3 regions of the Peribacillus muralis genome follow, and region 1 is predicted to be linked to each of the others. Evidence: riboswitches for the same ligand, from Rfam matches in the RefSeq annotation. Region 1 holds a riboswitch; each other region holds the start of a gene.
The links. Region 1 has a riboswitch for S-adenosylmethionine ahead of mtnK (S-methyl-5-thioribose kinase). Riboswitches for the same ligand answer to the same signal wherever they lie in the genome.
Positions count from the first base shown of each region.

Region 2: another riboswitch for S-adenosylmethionine. It lies ahead of ABE28_RS12095 (YezD family protein); the one in region 1 lies ahead of mtnK (S-methyl-5-thioribose kinase).
Region 3: another riboswitch for S-adenosylmethionine. It lies ahead of ABE28_RS05555 (methionine ABC transporter ATP-binding protein); the one in region 1 lies ahead of mtnK (S-methyl-5-thioribose kinase).

Region 1 is NZ_CP017080.1:2,718,707-2,724,828, reverse strand. It holds gene ABE28_RS13175 (lmo1851 family serine protease) at 1-285, shown strand, start outside; gene ABE28_RS13170 (LCP family protein) at 1,102-1,989, shown strand; gene mtnA (S-methyl-5-thioribose-1-phosphate isomerase) at 2,143-3,189, opposite strand; gene mtnK (S-methyl-5-thioribose kinase) at 3,204-4,406, opposite strand; SAM riboswitch class I at 4,483-4,637, opposite strand; gene ABE28_RS13155 (carbon-nitrogen family hydrolase) at 4,710-5,492, opposite strand; gene ABE28_RS13150 (pyridoxal phosphate-dependent aminotransferase) at 5,592-6,122, shown strand, end outside.
Region 2 is NZ_CP017080.1:2,484,773-2,490,894, forward strand. It holds gene ABE28_RS12075 (nitrite/sulfite reductase) at 1-205, opposite strand, end outside; gene cysC (adenylyl-sulfate kinase) at 223-822, opposite strand; gene sat (sulfate adenylyltransferase) at 864-2,012, opposite strand; gene ABE28_RS12090 (phosphoadenylyl-sulfate reductase) at 2,042-2,746, opposite strand; gene ABE28_RS12095 (YezD family protein) at 2,919-3,062, opposite strand; SAM riboswitch class I at 3,215-3,324, opposite strand; gene ssuE (NADPH-dependent FMN reductase) at 3,518-4,060, opposite strand; gene pdxT (pyridoxal 5'-phosphate synthase glutaminase subunit PdxT) at 4,415-5,014, opposite strand; gene pdxS (pyridoxal 5'-phosphate synthase lyase subunit PdxS) at 5,016-5,927, opposite strand; gene pdxR (MocR-like pyridoxine biosynthesis transcription factor PdxR) at 6,035-6,122, shown strand, end outside.
Region 3 is NZ_CP017080.1:1,163,199-1,169,320, forward strand. It holds gene ABE28_RS05540 (iron-containing alcohol dehydrogenase family protein) at 1-882, opposite strand, end outside; gene ABE28_RS05545 (MetQ/NlpA family ABC transporter substrate-binding protein) at 957-1,778, opposite strand; gene ABE28_RS05550 (methionine ABC transporter permease) at 1,829-2,497, opposite strand; gene ABE28_RS05555 (methionine ABC transporter ATP-binding protein) at 2,484-3,500, opposite strand; SAM riboswitch class I at 3,570-3,676, opposite strand; gene ABE28_RS05560 (MBL fold metallo-hydrolase) at 3,887-4,702, shown strand; cobalamin riboswitch at 4,942-5,141, shown strand; gene ABE28_RS05565 (hypothetical protein) at 5,309-5,554, shown strand; gene ABE28_RS05570 (hypothetical protein) at 5,580-5,768, opposite strand; gene ABE28_RS05575 (YheE family protein) at 5,862-6,065, opposite strand.

The DNA.
Region 1 (6,122 bases):
TCGCCGGATAAGGAATTGAAAGCTTCAGATTCCTCCAGTGAAGTGAAAGCGGCAGAAAAGATGCTCAAGGAAGCCGGACATGATCCAGGTAAGATAGATGGATTCTTTGATGAAGATACCACGAATGCGGTCAAAGCATTCCAGAGGGATCAAAAAATCAAAGAAACTGGGATCATTAAAGATGATACAACCGTGAAATTGATGCAGGTTATCCGGGATAAAATCCTCGAAAACGATACTCAATTGAAAAAAGCGGTAGAGGTAGTGAAAAAAGATATTAAGTAAACGGAAGAAGCCTTTCAGTAAAGTGTATCCTGAAAAGGACATTTTAAAAAAGGGCAACTTGAAAGAGATGCTGTCTGTATATTACAGGCGGCATCTCTTTCATTTTACAGTCTTGGAGGGCTGTACTAAGCACGGTTCATTGCACCCTCCCCGCAAGAACATGTATATGGAATTCCAATTGTCCACCGTTTTGTGGTGATGTATCCAGACCATTTCATTCCACTTTGCCTGTAATCGACGTTACAAGCCCTTTTGTCCGAGTTTAAAGGATTTTAGCATATTTGTATTTCAGCAATAAAACCTAGACAGCTTGCTTAACTTAATGATCCTTGAATTCTTATTCAATTAACCAGCTCTTATAATGAAATAGTTCATTCTTTAAATTAAATAATGTTCCAAAGCCGCTGCAGGCTTTGAGGCAAGTGTACAGCTCATCAAGCCTTGGAGGAGAAATCAATCACACCCCCATTTCCTTGGTGAATAGCAGCGAAAACGTTATGGGCATGTCCATTTATCGAACGAGGAGGATTATTCAGCTGTCCTACTTTATCAATTTTTTGCGTCGTTTTTCATTTGTTCTTAGTATTCTTGAGTGAATGTCCATGCTCGCGTCAGTCAATCTCCTATTCTCACCTTCAAATAATGGTGTAAATAAGTGTAGCCATTGCCATACAATCCCTCAAAAATCCTGGAAGCAATCGAGATGCTAGCTTCAACTTGAAGCTGAGTTGTTTGGAACGAAGTTTTTTTGTCGTTTAATGCATATTTAACCATTTTAAGGTAAAGATAGGAGTAATTTTCCGATGAGGTGAGGTAATGAAACAAAAGGTACTGTACATATATCTATTGGTCTTGATTTTGGCAGGATGCACCTATGCCCCTTTACCGAAACAAAATGGAAATGCAAGTACGGATAAAAAAGTAACCGATGAAAGTAACCACGGAGACGCGAAAACATTCCTGTTAATTGGTGCTGATTCCAGAGGGGAGAAAAAATCGCGAGCGGACGCGATCATGATAGCCAGATATTTTCCTGAACGGGGGAAGCTAAAGCTCGCTTCGATCATGCGTGACAGCTATGTTAAAATCCCAGGCGATCATCCTCAATACAATAAGATAAATGCAGCATATTATTACGGCGGAAAGGAATTGCTTAAGAAAACAATAGATGAAGCCTTTGGTGTCAAAATCGATCATGTAGCCGTAATTGATTTTCAGGGATTTGTGAAGATGGTGGACTTGCTTGCCCCTGAGGGGGTGGTGGTGGACGTGGATCAGAAAATCATTGATGATATGAGCATCCAAGCAAGTATAGGTAAAAATGTTTTACATGGTGAGGAGCTATTGAAATATGTCCGCTTTAGACATGATGATGAAAGCGATTTCGGAAGGGTGGACAGGCAGCAAGGTGTACTGCTTCAATTAAAGAATGGATTTATCGATCAAATCTCCTCCCTTGAAGGCGTTGTAGCCCTTCCAAGCATAATTGAACAAGGTCTCTCCTACCTGGATACCGATATTGGGCTGAAAACGATATTGGAGATGGGTCCCAAAGCCGTCTTCCAGGCATCGGACACCGTGGAAACGTTGAGGATTCCTGTCGAAGGAAGCTTTAAAGATGCTGAATACCCCGAGATCGGTGCTGTGCTGGAAATGGATGAAACGAAAAATAAGCGAGCGCTTCAAGCGTTCTTTTCAAAGTAGGGTGGATGACTATTCCATTCGTAATGAAAACCGTCATCTGATTTCAATATTCAGTAATGGACCTCGCAAGAATAAATGAAAAAGTTCTCCATAAAACGAGCATGGATGTAACATCCAGCTCGTTTATTAAGTTACCAATAATGAAGGAAAACTTCACTTCACAAAATTCGGGATGTTATGGGCGAATTCCGGTGTAATGATGCCGTTTTCAGTGATGATACCAGTAATGAGATGATGGGGCGTAACGTCAAAGGCAGGATTGAATGTGCTGACGTCTTCCGGGGCGACCCTGATGCCTTGAATATAGGTGATTTCGGCTCCATCTCGTTCTTCAATTGGAATGGAAGCACCCGATTCGAGAGAGAGGTCGAAGGTGCTTGATGGAGCCGCCACATAAAATGGTATCCCGAAGTGCTTGGCTAAGATGGCCAAGCCCAATGTCCCTATTTTATTGGCTGTATCTCCATTTGCTGCAATGCGGTCGGCCCCGACTATAATGGCATCGATTTCCTTTTGGTGTATCGTATGGGCCGCCATGTTATCAGAGATCAAGGTGACGTCAACCCCTGCTTGCATCAGTTCCCAAGCGGTCAATCGCGCACCCTGCAGAACAGGTCTGGTTTCACAGGCATACACTTTCAGCGGGAAATTCCGTTCTTTAGCAAGGTGGAACGGAGCCAGGGCTGTTCCATAGCGGGCAGTGGCAATTCCACCGGCGTTGCAATGCGTTAATACGGAATCCCCTTTTTCGAATAGCGATAAGCCATGCTCCCCGATTTTCCTGCACATTTCTTCGTCTTCCGCAAAGATGGCCTTAGCCTCGAAAACAAGTGCTTCCTTGGCAGCTGATATGCTCTGGGCCTCCTGCAAAATATTCTTCATTCTCTTCAATGCCCAAAAAAGATTGACGGCAGTGGGCCTTGAAGAGGCGAGCCTCTCGATATGTTCCGTTACATTTTTTTTGAAATCGGCTAAATCCGTTGCAGCTTCCTGCTTGGCACCAAGTGCCACCCCGAATGCAGCGGTCAGTCCAATCGCTGGAGCGCCGCGTACCTTCAATGTCAGGATGCTGTCATAAACATCCTCGACTGAATGAAGATGAATAAACTCAGTGATGGCAGGAAGGGCTTGTTGATTCAATAATGTGATATGGGTATTTTCCCATTGTACCGAATATGGTAATGGTGCTAACGTCGTCACGTGCAGGTCTCCTTTTAGATGGGTGAATAAGAAGTCAGCGTTTGTTGCTTTACCAAATCAATGACCGCTGGAACATCTAATTCTTCCCGTTTTTTTATTAACAAAGCACCGAGGTTCAATGTCGCCGTTTTGGCTGCGATTTTCGTTTCTTTATCTTCCATGACATTTAAATCAGCGACATGAGAGAGGCCGATGGTTCTTCTAATCAGTTCACAGCCGGCAAAACCGAATGCATCCCGCTTGAATTTAGTCAGTAAATAGGGGAGATAGCCAGTCACATGGCGGAACGGACTTTTATTCTGGGTGTTCCAAAGTTCCGTATATGTTTTTTCGAATGACCGCCAAAATTGATCGAGATGTGTAAAAATTTCTTCTTTTCCCGCTACATTTCGAGTGACCGCCTGAAAGAGGAGGTTGGCGGTGTATTGACCAAGATCAAAACCGACTGGTCCATAAAAAGCGAATTCAGGATCGATTACTTTTGTTTCGGTTTCACTTGCAAAGATGCTTCCTGTATGTAAATCTCCATGGAGCAAGGCTTCCTGTTCGGTTTCAAAGCTTTGTTTCAGTTTAGCCACTTCCAGTATCACTTCTTGATCATCCCAAATCGTTTTGGCGGCATCCGTCAATTCCACCTCGAAATCACCAGGCAGCTCTTCGAAAAAAGGATCGGTGAAAATAAAGACTTCCGTAATTTTGCAGAGCTCCGGATTCGTGAAGTGCCGTGCCACTTCTTTCTTTGCGGAGGGCTCCAAATGATAATCGGAAGTGTAAAAGGACGTCTTCGCAACATACTCCCCAATATGCTGCGAAAGCAATGGAAACGGATCGCCATCAATAAAACCGCTTCTGACAATTTTTAGGTGTGATAAGTCTTCCATGACCGTGATGGCTAGCTGTTCATCCGAATAATAGACTTGCGGTACGAATTCGGGGCAATAGCTTCGGAAATGGATAAGGGCATTCGCTTCAATGGCAGCCCTTTTCAATGTCAGCGGCCAGCTTTCGCCAAGCACCTTGGCATAAGGGACCGCTTGCTTGATGATTATCCCTTTATTCGTGGCCGTGTCTGTTATATGGAACACATAATTCAAGTTACCATCACCAATTTCTTTACAGCTTAAATTGGCATCGGCATCTACAAGCCCCAATTTTTTTGCAAGGATAATGGCCGTTACGCTTGTCAATCTTTTGAAATTCGAATGGTTTTGAGTCATTTCTTTCCCCTCCATTAAAAATAAGAATAAAAAAGCCTCTTTCATATAGAAAGAGGCAGAAGTATTAGCTTCGGACCTCTCATCTCCCAGAAAAGTGTTTTCTGGTGGAATTGGCACCGTGCTCTGCGGATTTTGCAATCCGGCGGTGTATCCGCCCCATTTCACAATGGTATTACAGTCGGTTGCTGGGCTTCATAGGGCCTTAATCCCTCAGCCTGCTCTTGATAAGAGTTTATATGTTTTCTGAAATTTTAATCTTCGGGAAAATGATATCAATCTTTTAAATAGTTTGTCAATGGCAAATTAATAATAATCAGGACGGCGATCTTCGAATACCGGTATTTTGCTGCGAGCGCTCGATACTTCGGTGAAGTCCAAGGTGCCTGTCAACAGTTCGCTTTCCTCACCGGCCTCACTTACGATACGGCCCCAAGGGTCAATGATCATGGAGTGACCGGCAAATACATTGTTGACATCCGATCCTGAACGGTTAACGGCTACAACATAGGCCTGGTTTTCGATGGCACGGCTGATCAATAAGCTCCTCCAGTGATCAAGTCTAGGCTTCGGCCATTCTGCGGTAACGAACAGAACTTCTGCCCCGCGAGCGGAATGGGCACGCTGCCACTCCGGAAAGCGAATGTCATAACAAATGAAACCAGCACATATTTTGTCATCAAGTGTAAATAAACCATCATTCTCGCCTGGCTGCAGGAAATGATGTTCATCCATTAACTGAAATAAGTGAAGCTTATCATATTCTTTAACGAGGTTTCCGTTTTTATCGATGATGATCATCGTGTTATATATGCCTTTGTGCGTTTTTTTGGCGATGGACCCGCCAACGATATGGATTTGGTGCTTTCGCGCCATATTTTTTATAAATCCGATCGTCTTTTCGGCTTCTACATCACCAATCTCATTCAATCTGGTCAAGTCATAGCCCGTAGTCCATAGCTCTGGTAAAATTACGATATCGGCCGCTGCGTTTACGGCCTTCTCCACCCATTGTTCAGCATGCTGATAATTGATATCCGGTTGTCCGAAGGCAATATCCATCTGGATACAAGCTATTTTCCATTTCATCAATAAAAACCTCCATAAGTAAAAAATGCTTTACAAGACTATGATAAACATATATCATTTGTGACTAGAATTTCAAGAAATTTCAGAGAAGGTGAATAAATGTTGCAATTCGAAAAATCGAAGCAGCTTCAGGAACTCCCCAAGCAGTTTTTTGCTTCATTGGTCGCAAAGGTCAATGCGATTACTGCGCAAGGGCATGACGTGATTAACCTGGGTCAAGGGAATCCCGATCAACCGACGCCTGAGCATATCGTGAAAAGGTTACAAACAGCAGCTGAAAAAACGATCAACCATAAATATTCGCCGTTCAGGGGACATCAATATTTAAAAGATGCTGCAGCTTCCTTTTATGAACGGGAATATGGCGTCAAGCTCGATCCAAAAAGTGAAATAGCCATTCTTTTTGGCGGTAAGGCAGGACTTGTCGAATTGCCGCAGTGTTTATTGAATCCAGGAGATACGATACTCGTACCAGATCCCGGCTATCCTGATTATCTTTCCGGTGTCGTTTTGGCTCAGGCGCAAATGGAACGCATGCCGTTGAAGGAGGAAAATGCTTTTCTACCGAATTACGAAGCTATACATAAAGATGTGCTCGATAAAGCCAAAATGATGTTCTTGAACTATCCG
Region 2 (6,122 bases), 230 kb from region 1:
AGTAACCCGCTTCTTTGGGACGTTGCAAGTAAAGGCCGGCCCATTTGAACATATCCCATTCCTCTTTAGGAATCGATTCAAATCCATTAGCAGCATAATGGGCAATATCGTCAAAAATGGCGAGCCCGTCTTTTTCCAATTTCCTTATTTCGGTTTTATTTTTAGCGATCAAAGGATTCTCCGACCAAAGTTTCTCGTATACCATTGATTTTTCCTCCTTGATCAAATCGCTCTCTTTGCTGTCAAAAAGCTGATTACTTGTTCGACGCACTCTTCTACACTGTACCGGTTGGACTCTAGAATGATTTCCGGCTGTTCAGGCTCTTCGTATGGAGAGTCGATACCCGTAAAGTCTTTGATGATTCCTTTACGTGCCTTGTCGTAGAGACCTTTAGGGTCGCGGACCTCGCACTCCTCGATGGGGCACTTTATGTATACTTCAATGAACTCCCCTTCTGCAAGCAAATCCCGCACAATCTTGCGGTCTGCGCGGAAGGGTGATATGAAGGCGGTCAATACGAACTGCCCGCTATCGACAAAAAGCTTGGAAACTTCGCCTATTCGCCTAATATTCTCCGTTCGATCTTCTTCTGAAAATCCTAAATCTTTATTTAATCCATGGCGGATATTGTCCCCATCCAACACATAACTGCGTATATTCCGGTTATACAGCTCTTTGGCAACTGCATTTGCAATCGTTGATTTCCCTGATCCCGACAGGCCCGTAAACCATAGGACCGTGCTCTCATGTCCGTTCTGCTTCCGGCGCAGTTCCTTGGTCAATGACGATTCATGCCATGTTACATTTGTGTTTTTACTCATTATGCTCCCCCTCTTACTGCACTTCTTCATATTTTTACCAATCAGTTAAAAACTTCATTCTTTTTTAGCCCTTCGATCAACACCTCAATGACTTCTTTACGGCTAAATGTAGCTGGAGGAATTTCACCATTTCGCAGCATTTCCCTTACCTTCGTTCCGGAAAGGATTACATGATCCTCCTTGTCATGCGGACAAGTTTTGGCTGATGCCATATTACCGCAAGCTTTGCAATAAAAACTATGTTCGAAAAATAACAGGGTAATCCCTAGCTCATCCGCATTAAAATTCCCGAAGATTTTTTGCGCATCATAAGTGCCATAATAATCGCCAACCCCAGCATGATCACGGCCGACAATAAAATGGGTACAGCCATAGTTTTTACGTACCATCGCATGGAAAATGGCTTCCCTCGGTCCTGCATATCGCATCGCGGCAGGGAAAACGGCAAGGGAGACCCGATTCTCGGGATAATATTTTTCAAGAAGCACCTTATAGCTCTCCATTCGAACATCAGCCGGAATGTCATCAGATTTAGTGGCACCTACAAGCGGATTCAAGAATAGACCGTCGACGATTTCCAAAGCTGTCTTTTGGATATATTCATGGGCACGGTGGACTGGGTTCCTGGTCTGGAATCCGACAACCGTTTTCCACCCCTTCGCTGCAAAAGCTTCCCTCGTCTCGACAGGATCCAAATAATGAGCATGAAATAGGGAACGTTCAATCCTTTTGACCAATTTTATTTCACCGCCGGCATATACATTTCCACGTTCATATAAATTTTTCACCCCTGGATGCTTCTCGTCATCCGTCTGATAAACCAACGTCGCTTCCAATGTTTTATCTGGAGTGAAGATATCGGAAACAGTAAGGACGCCGTATGTTTCCCCCTCATGCGTAAGCTTTACTTCCTCTCCGATAGTAAGGGTCTTTGCTGACGATTCCGATAATGGCAGTGTAATCGGTATGCTCCAAACATGGCCGCTGCTCAGTCTCATAGTTTTGACAACAGCCTCGTAGTCTCTTTTTGTGAAAAAGCCTTTTATCGGGCTATATGCGCCCGTCCCTATCAACTCAAGGTCACTTAAGGCAATCGCATCAATTTCGACTGAATTTTTTATTTTACCAGTATCATATGTTGGTTCCCAAAGATCGATTAAAGTTCCTCCGTGAGGCAGACTGTTTGTCATGCTAATTTCCCCCTATGTTTTCTATTTATTTAGGATAAATGCAAGCCGCATTCCGTTTTTTGAGCGCCTTGCCAGCGTCCTGAGCGTAAATCATCCGCATTAATGGCAGCTGAAGTGCAGGTCTTACAGCCAATACTCGGATAACCGTTATCATGCAGGATATTATATGGCAGTCCATTTTTATGTGCATACCGCCAAACGTCCTTCCATGTCCAATGGATTAGCGGACAAATCTTAATTGATTGGAACTTATTATCTCTATTGATGTACTCGGTTGCGGCCCTTGTTTCGGATTGCTCGCGTCTCAGCCCAGACAGCCAAGCCGTTGCCGTCGAAAGCACCTCAGTAAGTGGAGTGATTTTACGGATATGACAACACTTATTAGAGTCACTTAGCCATAATTCGTCTCCATATTCCGAAGCTTGTTCCTCCAGCGTCAAAGCAGGTTTCTTCATCTCTATTGAAAGGTCCGGATATTTTTTTTTCACTTGATCGATCAATTGATACGTTTCCTCAAAATGGACATCCGTATCGAGGAAAACGATTTTGGCCGCAGGGTTCACCTTTGCCAGTAAATCCGTAAGCACGATGCCTTCTATCCCAAAGCTACACGCATATATGAGCTTATTCCCGTATTCTTCATTAGCCCATTTCAGTACCTCCAAAGCCCCTTTTGTCTCACTATCTTCAGGAAAGACCGGTAAAGAATCACAATTGAAATTTTCGTATTTAATTAATGCAACCAACCTTATAGCCCCCTCTAAAACTTGCTTGCGTATCAATGGCTGGAGTAACAGGTGATCGGAACCCACTGTATCTTTAATTCTAGGAAAAAGAGACGAATTTAACCAATATTCTCTTTATATTAGTTAAACACGCCTCTAGTTTTTCTAGTCAGCAGCTGTCTTATTTAATTCTAAGCTTTTCATTTCTTTCCATTTGAATGATTTTACCATCTTGGACAACAAGTGTGATGGATCCATACTTCATTGAATGAAGCATTTCTTGAAGTCTTTCAAATATTTCCTCAAGCTGATTCTCTTTATCCAAAATAGTTCCTCCTTTAAGAAAATCGACCACTCATTTAATTTTCTTAAATTTATATAATTCCACTCAACCTTACATTGTTATGGATTATTCAAAATTTTTATAAAAAACAAAAATCTTTCCATAATGGAAAGATTTCAAGGTAAATAACCATTACCTTATCTTCCAAAATGGTGAACCATTTTGTTGGATGTAGCACCTTGCATACATCATGCAGGTTGCTGGACTTCAAAGGGCCAATTCCCTCCGTCGCTCTGGATAAGTTTTATTATTTTAAATATTACCATATATTCAATCCTTGTCAATGGAGTTTTCTTATAAAACAACTTGGATTAATTAAATGGATGAATTGTAATTATTATACACGATATTCATTTTCTATTTTTTTGTCCATGTCCTACATGCTTGCATTTATGGATGATCTGCAATTGAATGAATTAGCTATGCAAGAAACGGAATCAGAGTGACACATTTCTTAATTGAATTGCCTCTACAAATTCCTGAACTTGACCTTGGACGCGATCGACCAGGTTCACATCATGAATCGGGTTTTCTGGAGTTGTTTTATCTATTTCCTTATCAACGAAATAAATGCCTTGCAATGGCTCGCCTTTTAAGATGGAAATTAACGGCTTTAGTGCATAATCAATCGCCAATAAATGCCTGTGGCTCCCCCCGATCATAATCGGAAGCACCGGTTTTCCCTTAAACGCATTTTCCGGCAGCAAATCAATCAATGCTTTCAATACACCCGTGTAGGATGCTTTATATACAGGTGATCCAATGATGATTCCCCTCGCTTTAGAAATCTTTTCTGCAAGCTTTAAAATTTCTTCGCTGTTATAAAGGCCTTGGAACAAATCATCTGCTGAAAATTCGGTAATTGAATAATATGCTGTGGCAAAGCCCTCTTTCTCAACTAATGATTGAATATGTTTCAGTGAAATGTCCGTTCTTGATGGAATTGCAGGACTTCCTGATAATATGACAATTTCGCTCATGTACATTTCCTCCTATTATCTTATTTCCAAACTTGCACTTTCCTTCATGTATTATCTGTTATTTAATTTTATCGTAATAGTCTGAAAAATAGAAGTCAACTTACAACCCTTGGCCAGTTGTTGTTTATTTTCGTTTATTCCAACGAAATCGAACGTACCTATCTATATAAAACCTGAACGAATGGAATAATGCGTTTTTCAGTGCGGATCGTGAAGAGCGATTGCTTCAGTGAAAATCAATTCGACATAATCGTGAAAAAGGTCGTGCCAATAATTTATAGGGTTAAAAAAATATAGACAAACTCTATGAAATGAGTTTGTCTATATTCTGGACTCGATAGTGACAGCTGCTTTTTAACCGATTTTCAAATCTGCCTCTTTCAAGGATGCTTTTACCATATCTATAAAAAGTCGCATAAAACGATCATCACCCGTTAATTCCGGATGAAAAGCACTGACAAGGACATGTTCCTGTCTTGCAGCGACGACTTTATTATCATATTCAGCCAAAATCTCCACATCCACCCCAGCTCCAACAGCATATGGAGCACGGATGAAAACGGCTTTGAATGGTTCTTCCATTCCATTGATCGATAAGTTCGCCTCAAAGCTATCACGTTGACGGCCAAATCCGTTTCTTTTCACGGAAATATCCATCAATTCAAGATAAGCCTTTTCATCGCCAGACAAACGATTGGCCGCCAATACCATTCCCGCACAAGTACCGAAAATCGGTTTTTTTTGGTCAAAGAATGTTTTGATTGGACCCATAAAGCCATAGCGATCCATAAGCTTTCTCATCGTCGTACTTTCCCCGCCAGGTATGATCAAGCCATCGATTTCGCTTAACTGTGATGGTTTTTTTACGATTAATGCTTGCGCACCGGCTGAATCGATTTGGTTCAAGTGTTCTTCAATTGCTCCCTGTAATCCTAAGACACCGATCGTTATCATCTTACCAACCACGTTCCTGCATACGTTCTGCTGGAGCCAGCTTAGAAATATCGATTCCTTTCATTGCACTGCCTAACTCTTTTGACAAACGGCCTATTAATTCGTAATCCGTAAAATATGTAGTAGCTTGAACGATTGCCGATGCGAATTTTTCAGGATTTTCCGATTTGAAAATGCCAGAACCTACGAATACGCCATCTGCCCCTAATTCCATCATCAATGCAGCATCAGCTGGTGTAGCGATTCCGCCAGCGGCAAAGTTGACAACAGGCAATTTTCCTGTCCGCTTGATTTCTCTTAAAATCTCAAATGGAGCACCTATATTTTTCGCTTCCGTCATCAATTCGTCGTCACTCATTATACTTACCTTACGGATTTGGGACTGTACCTTTCTCATATGGCGAACAGCTTCCACTATATTTCCAGTACCTGGCTCTCCTTTTGTACGAAGCATTGATGCACCTTCGCCAATCCTACGAGCAGCTTCGCCTAAATCACGGCAGCCGCAAACGAAAGGAACTGTGAATTCACTCTTTAAAATATGATATTCCTCATCTGCAGGAGTCAGCACTTCACTTTCATCAATATAATCCACACCCATTGATTCCAAGATTCTCGATTCAACAATATGACCAATTCTCGCCTTGGCCATGACTGGGATGGATACGGCATTCATTACTTCCTCAACAATTCTTGGATCGGCCATTCTTGCAACGCCCCCAGCTGCCCGAATATCGGAAGGGACCCGTTCCAATGCCATAACGGCAACGGCACCAGATGCTTCAGCGATTTTTGCTTGTTCCGCATTGATGACGTCCATGATTACGCCACCCTTTTGCATTTGTGCCATTCCTCTTTTAACTGTTTCAGTTCCTAATAATTTTTCCACAATGATTCCTCCTAATATTTGCATTTTTTAGATTTGTTATTTAGTATAAAAAATAGTTGACCGCATTGAAAGTGTCAGTTTCCAACAATTTAATGGGTTCAGCAATTAAAAATCAATAAGGCGGGAACTAAATGAACATGCTAACGTGTGATTTAAATCGATTTTGTGACGTACCATTGTACGAGCAATTATATTCACATATTAAAAAAGAAATAATTG
Region 3 (6,122 bases), 1.6 Mb from region 1:
GATATCCGAGAATTTTCCTTCTAACAACAGCTGCACTAAAATGCCATATGCCACTTTTTCCCCATGAAGTAAATGATGTGCCTGTTCGATGGAGGTCATGCCATTATGAATCGAGTGGGCACCTGCAATTCTCAGGAACTGGTCACCGAAGCCGCCAACGAGTCCACTCGTGACGATATTCGTTTCGATTACACGCTGAAGGGCGTCTGTCCATTTTCCTTTGTTCAAATCCGCCAGGGCTTCCTCGCCATGTGTCAATAAAACTTCCTGGCATTGCCTTGCGGCTATATGTGCCAATTCAATGCAGGCCGACTTGGAGGCGATTTTCTCGACGAGTGCATTGCCCTCATACCATTTAGCCAAGGTATCGCCAATTCCTGCCCGTAAATAGGCAATAGGGGAATCCAAGAGTATTCCTGGCTCGATCAGTAACATCCAGGCGTTTTTTAGATGGATATCAAACCGCACATATGAACCGTTCGTATCATAAATGACACTTAATGGCGTCCAAGCGGCACAGGTGGATGCAAGAGTTGGAATGAGGATGATATCCTTTTGGATGTGATTCCCAACTGATTTGGTGAGGTCCAGCAGTTTACCACCACCCACTCCGATTAATGCATCCACACATTGTTCCACTGCAAACTTACTGACACGTTCAATTTCGATATCACTGCATTCCCCATCATATTTAATGTAGCTCGTTTCGACATTTTCAAATGAAGGGAAGAATGGTTCAGCAACTACCCAAGATTTGTCTCCATGAACAACAAGCACTTTACGTATATTTGCTTTATTCAGTTTTGCTTCCAGTGTATCGAGAATACTAGCCATGCAGGCATAGTAGGAGGGGCCGCTGCGTACTTCCAGTAAGGTATTCATCGTTATTTCTCCTTCATGTAAAGGGCCTGTTCCCTAAAAAAGGGACGCAGGCCTCGAAATTATGTTTGGGTCGATCACTTCATCCATTCTGGTTTTCCGAAGCCGATGAATTTGCTATCGATCACTTTTTCAAACTCGGCGGACTTCACTACTTCTTTAATATCTTTTGCAAATTGAGCGTCTACATCCTTTGTATTCACGGCAACAACGTTTCGATACAAATCTGGCATGTTTTCCAATACAAGGGCATCCTCAAGCTTCATTTTAGCAGCAAGTGCGAAGTTCCCTGGCACCGCTGATAGGTCAACACTTTCAGTTGCCCGGGGCAATTGGGCGGATTCCAATGGTTTGAATTGGATATTTTTAGGGTTTTTTGTTACATCTTTTTCAGATATTTTTAAAGGGTCTACATCTGGGTCGACTTCAATCAACTTTTCATCCACCAATACTTTAAGTGCACGAGCGAGGTTGACGGGGTCATTGGGCAATGCCAAGGATGAGCCGTCTTTTATTTCTTTCAATGACTTATATTTGCTCGAATAAATTCCCATTGGTGCTGTAGGAACGATGATAAGGTCAGAGAGTTTTAATTTATTTTCTTTAGCGAAGTTATCCATATACACTTTATGCTGGAAAAGGTTTGCGTCGATCGAGTCGTTGCCAAGCGCCTTATTCGGCTGGATATAATCGGTGAATTCAACGATTTCCACTTTGTAGCCGAGATCTTCCAGACCTGGTTTGATGGCCTCATTGACCATATCGGCATATGGTCCGGTGGTCGCCCCGATCTTCAATTCTTTTTTGTCTTCTGTTTTTGTGGATGCATTGTCGCTTCCGCAAGCCGTCAAGCCAAGGGCAAGGGCACAGACTGATAATAACGAAGCAATTTTTTTCATTTTGAATTCCTCCTGGATCTATAGTATGAATCATTAATAAATGAAAGGTTCTATCGTTTGTTTACTAAGTAAGAAGCTTTGTCACCAAGCATTTGGATGATTTGTACAAGGCAGATCAATACGACGATCGTCGTGATCATGACCGTATTGTCATAGCGGTAATATCCAAACCTGATGGCCAGGTCACCAATCCCGCCTCCCCCGATCGTTCCTGCCATAGCCGAATAACCGATAAGTGAAATGGTCGTTAATGTAAGCCCTTGGATGATACCCGGCTTAGCCTCTGGCAGAAGGACATCTTTAATGATCATCCATGGCGTGGCACCAACGGCAATTGCCGCTTCAATCACTCCTTTGTCTATTTCACGCAATGCTGATTCAACAATCCTTGCAAAAAAAGGTATCGCCGAAACGGAGAGGGATACGGAGGCCGCCCTTGGCCCTATCGTCGACCCCGTAAGGAAATCCGTTAAAGGAAGGAGGGCGACCAAGAGAATGATGAATGGGATGGACCGGACAATATTGACTACGAAGCCAAGAGAACGATTCACGACACTATTTTCGAAGAACAAGTTCCTGGTTGTCGTAAACAGTAATACACCCAGCGGTAAGCCGATAAGGAGAGCAACCGCCAGAGAAACAGCCACCATGTAAATCGTTTCAATGAATGCTTTATTAAGGTCAGGCAGGATATGGATGATGGATTCAAGCAGTGACATGTTTTAGCACCTCCACAGAGCTGGAACGATTCTTTATATAGGTCAATGCTGAATGAATCTCAGCAGCTTCGCCAATCAATTCAATGATCAATATCCCTAAAGGTACATCCTGAATATATTCAATTTTCCCATGAAGGATATTACCCTTTACCGAATAAGCTTGAAGGGTATCCGAGAGAATCGATTCACCTGCCGTTTGCCCTTCGAATTGAATCTTTATGATCGTTCCTTTACTTTCTTCAATCAAATGTGAGGGAAGCTCAAATTCCAGTACACTGCCAATGAATTTTTTCGTTAACTCCTTTTTAGGTTGTGAAAATATTTCATAAACGGAACCCTCTTCTATTACCCGCCCATCCTGCATGACCGCGACCCTGTGGCACAGTTCCTTGACGACTTCCATTTCATGTGTAATCAACACAATGGTGATGCCAAGTTCGCGACTGATTTTCTTCAGTAACTGTAATATGGCCTTAGTCGTAGTAGGATCAAGGGCTGAAGTCGCCTCATCGCATAGCAATACAGACGGATCATTGGCTAAGGCACGGGCAATTCCGACCCGCTGCTTCTGGCCGCCGCTAAGCTGGGCCGGATAGACATCCTTTTTATCACTGAGCCCTACAATATCCAACAGTTGTAAAACACGTAACTTGATGGCTCCCTTCGATTGGTGCGCTGCCTTCAAGGCAAAAGCTACATTTTCAAAAACGGTTTTGGAGCTGACAAGGGAAAAATGCTGAAATATCATGCCGATTTTTTGACGTTGCTTCCGAAGCTCTTTGCTGGATAGAGATGTTAAGTCAATCCCGTCAATGATGATATGTCCTCCTGTGGGACGTTCAAGCAAATTCAAGCAACGAAGTAATGAGCTTTTTCCTGCTCCGCTGTAGCCGACAATCCCATATACTTCTCCTTTTTGAATGGTTAAAGATACGTTATCCACTCCGATAACTCGGTTTTTCTTCGATATGTATTCCTTCCTGACTGAACGGATTTCAATCATGAGCCTGCCCCCTTATACATAAAAAAAACTGCCTCTATCATTCAGAAAGAGGCAGCGAAATTATATCTCGTCTTATCTTTCAGAATGCAATCATCCTGCAGGAAGTGGCACCGTTCCCGATTGGGGCGGTTGCCGGACATCACAGGGCCTGATCCCTCCGTCACTCTTGATAAGTAAATTATTATTTTGGAATATTTCAAGTTTTTTAATATATTCTATACTATTGGTTATTCACCTCATTGTCAATGAATTCTGTGATTTTGGAATAATTTTTTTGCTTGTTTCATTATTCTTTGTCAAATGGGGGGAATGGTAGTACATTTATTGTAACAAATAGAAAAAACTTGGATTATGACTATCTTATACAGTGAAGGATGTGCAGCTTCATGATTGAAGTTAAAACGGTAAATGATGTAGTTTGTGTGTACGGAACTCCGGGGGCCGTCAATTCGGGGATGAGCGTTTATGTTTTTCTAACGGATGGTCTTTTGATTGATACGGGCGCACAAAGTTTATTGGACGGATTGATCCCATTCTATGAGACCGCCGATTTTGATTCGGTGGCCCTTACGCATTATCATGAGGACCATACGGGAGGCGCGGCCTGGATACAGGAGCATAAAAAGGTCCCGATATTCATTCATCCGATGTCGGTTGAAGCATGTGCGAAGGATGCTGAATATCCGGCTTATCGCAAAATGTTTTGGGGGCGGCGGGATGCTTTCAAAGCAGAGCCGCTTGGTATGGCCGTTCATTCCCGGAGCCAAACATGGGAGCCGATTTACACCCCCGGTCATGCGCATGACCATATGGTGTATCTGAATCGCAGTACGGGCATGCTTTTTTCAGGCGATCTCTTCGTCACTCCCAAAACAAAACTAGTTCTGCGGGAAGAGTCCGTTCCCGTCCTCATTAATTCCATAAAAAGCTTGCTTCAATATGACTTTGGCGAGATGTTTTGCTGCCATGCAGGTCATGTTCCGAACGGAAAGGAAATGTTCCGGAAAAAACTCGATTATTTGGAAAACCTCCGTGGAGAAATTTTGCTTTTGCATAATCAAGGACTCTCTGTTCAGGAAATCCAGGATACCTTATTACCCAACCGTTATCCTCTTATTGAAATATCAGAGCATGAATGGGATTCGGAGCATATCATTACGTCGATTTTGAAAGAAAATGTCCTGAAGGGAAGCAACATATAAACAAATAGCCGGACAAACTGTTCAGGATGTTTTTCCGGATTAAACGTGAAATATCTTAAAGCATAAATGCTGGTTCTAGTTTTTTAACTACTTGCTGCGGTTTCTTTTTTGTAACCTCAATGGTGTGAACATCCTAAGTGGAATGGCTGGAACCAAAGAACTGAAAACGAGATGATCGATCATCTCCGCGGGCCCTGATTGTAATCCAGGAAATAATTTGATACATTTATATGGAAAACTAAATTAGTCTAGAAATGGGTGCGGATAAGAAATCTTCTATTTATTCGCTTAATAGGGAAGCCGGTTAAAATCCGGCGCTGTCCCGCAACTGTAAATGTGAGCGATTCGATTGATGCCACTGTTTTCTGCAATAGGAAATGGGAAGGTTCGAAAAGCGATGATCATGAGCCAGGATACCTGCCTGTTTTTAGCACATCATCAAATGCCTACGAGGATAGGAGATGTTACGTGCGAAAATTGGCAAAAGCATGCTTTTCATTTTAAAAAATGGAAAAAACATGTTTGTTTTTTGTTATGTTTCGTTTCGTTGCGCTCAAACAACTTCCTTCCGGGAAGTTGTTTTTTATTTTTTAAGGGGGAATACATATGTTTGGAACGGTTGAATTTTTCACGGATAATCTTAAAGTTCAGGTTATGTACAATTTTTCGGGGGGAGATACGGTTTCTTTAAGCGAAAAACGTATCAATCTCACAAGGGAAATCAATGGTCAAGCAAAAAGTCCAGCTGAAAAGGAAGCGTTTTCGCGTAATCTGGAAATCGCCTACGAAAGGGTGATCCATGAAATGTTTGGAGGGGCAGAGGAGGTACTGTTCGAAAAAGAGCTCTCCTAAAAGAGAGCCCTAGACATATGGTCGTCTATTTATTGATGTTAGGATCTGTCTCGTCATACAAATCATGTGCTTCTTCAATGTTCCGGAGGTCAGCGGCCTCATATACATTTCCGCCTGCCAATCCTTCATTGATGTACCGATCGATATCGAGGAAGGCGGAGTCCCTTCCATCATATTCGCTATCCTTTAAAAAAGTCATTTTTTCTTTATCCAAAATAAATCCCTCCTTGCCTTTTCATTAGTTTAGGCAAAGTAGGGATTTTTATTCCTTTTTGGATTTTCCTAAAAACAGGTTGGGCAATACGGTTTATTCATAAACATGATAGACCATTAAATCATGTATCATGGTTTTGAGCTTCGGTTCATCTTCTTTTGTAGGTGGATTGGCTGTCCACTCGATGGTTCCATCTTTATGATATAAGGCTTGAATCGATAGTCTGTTGAAATAAAATGAAATTTTCCATCCTGGCAGATTCTTATGCAGGGGTGCCCATTGAAAATGACTAATCATATGTATTACCTCCATATTTGCTGTCTCACATTACATTATAATGGAAAACGGCAGCAG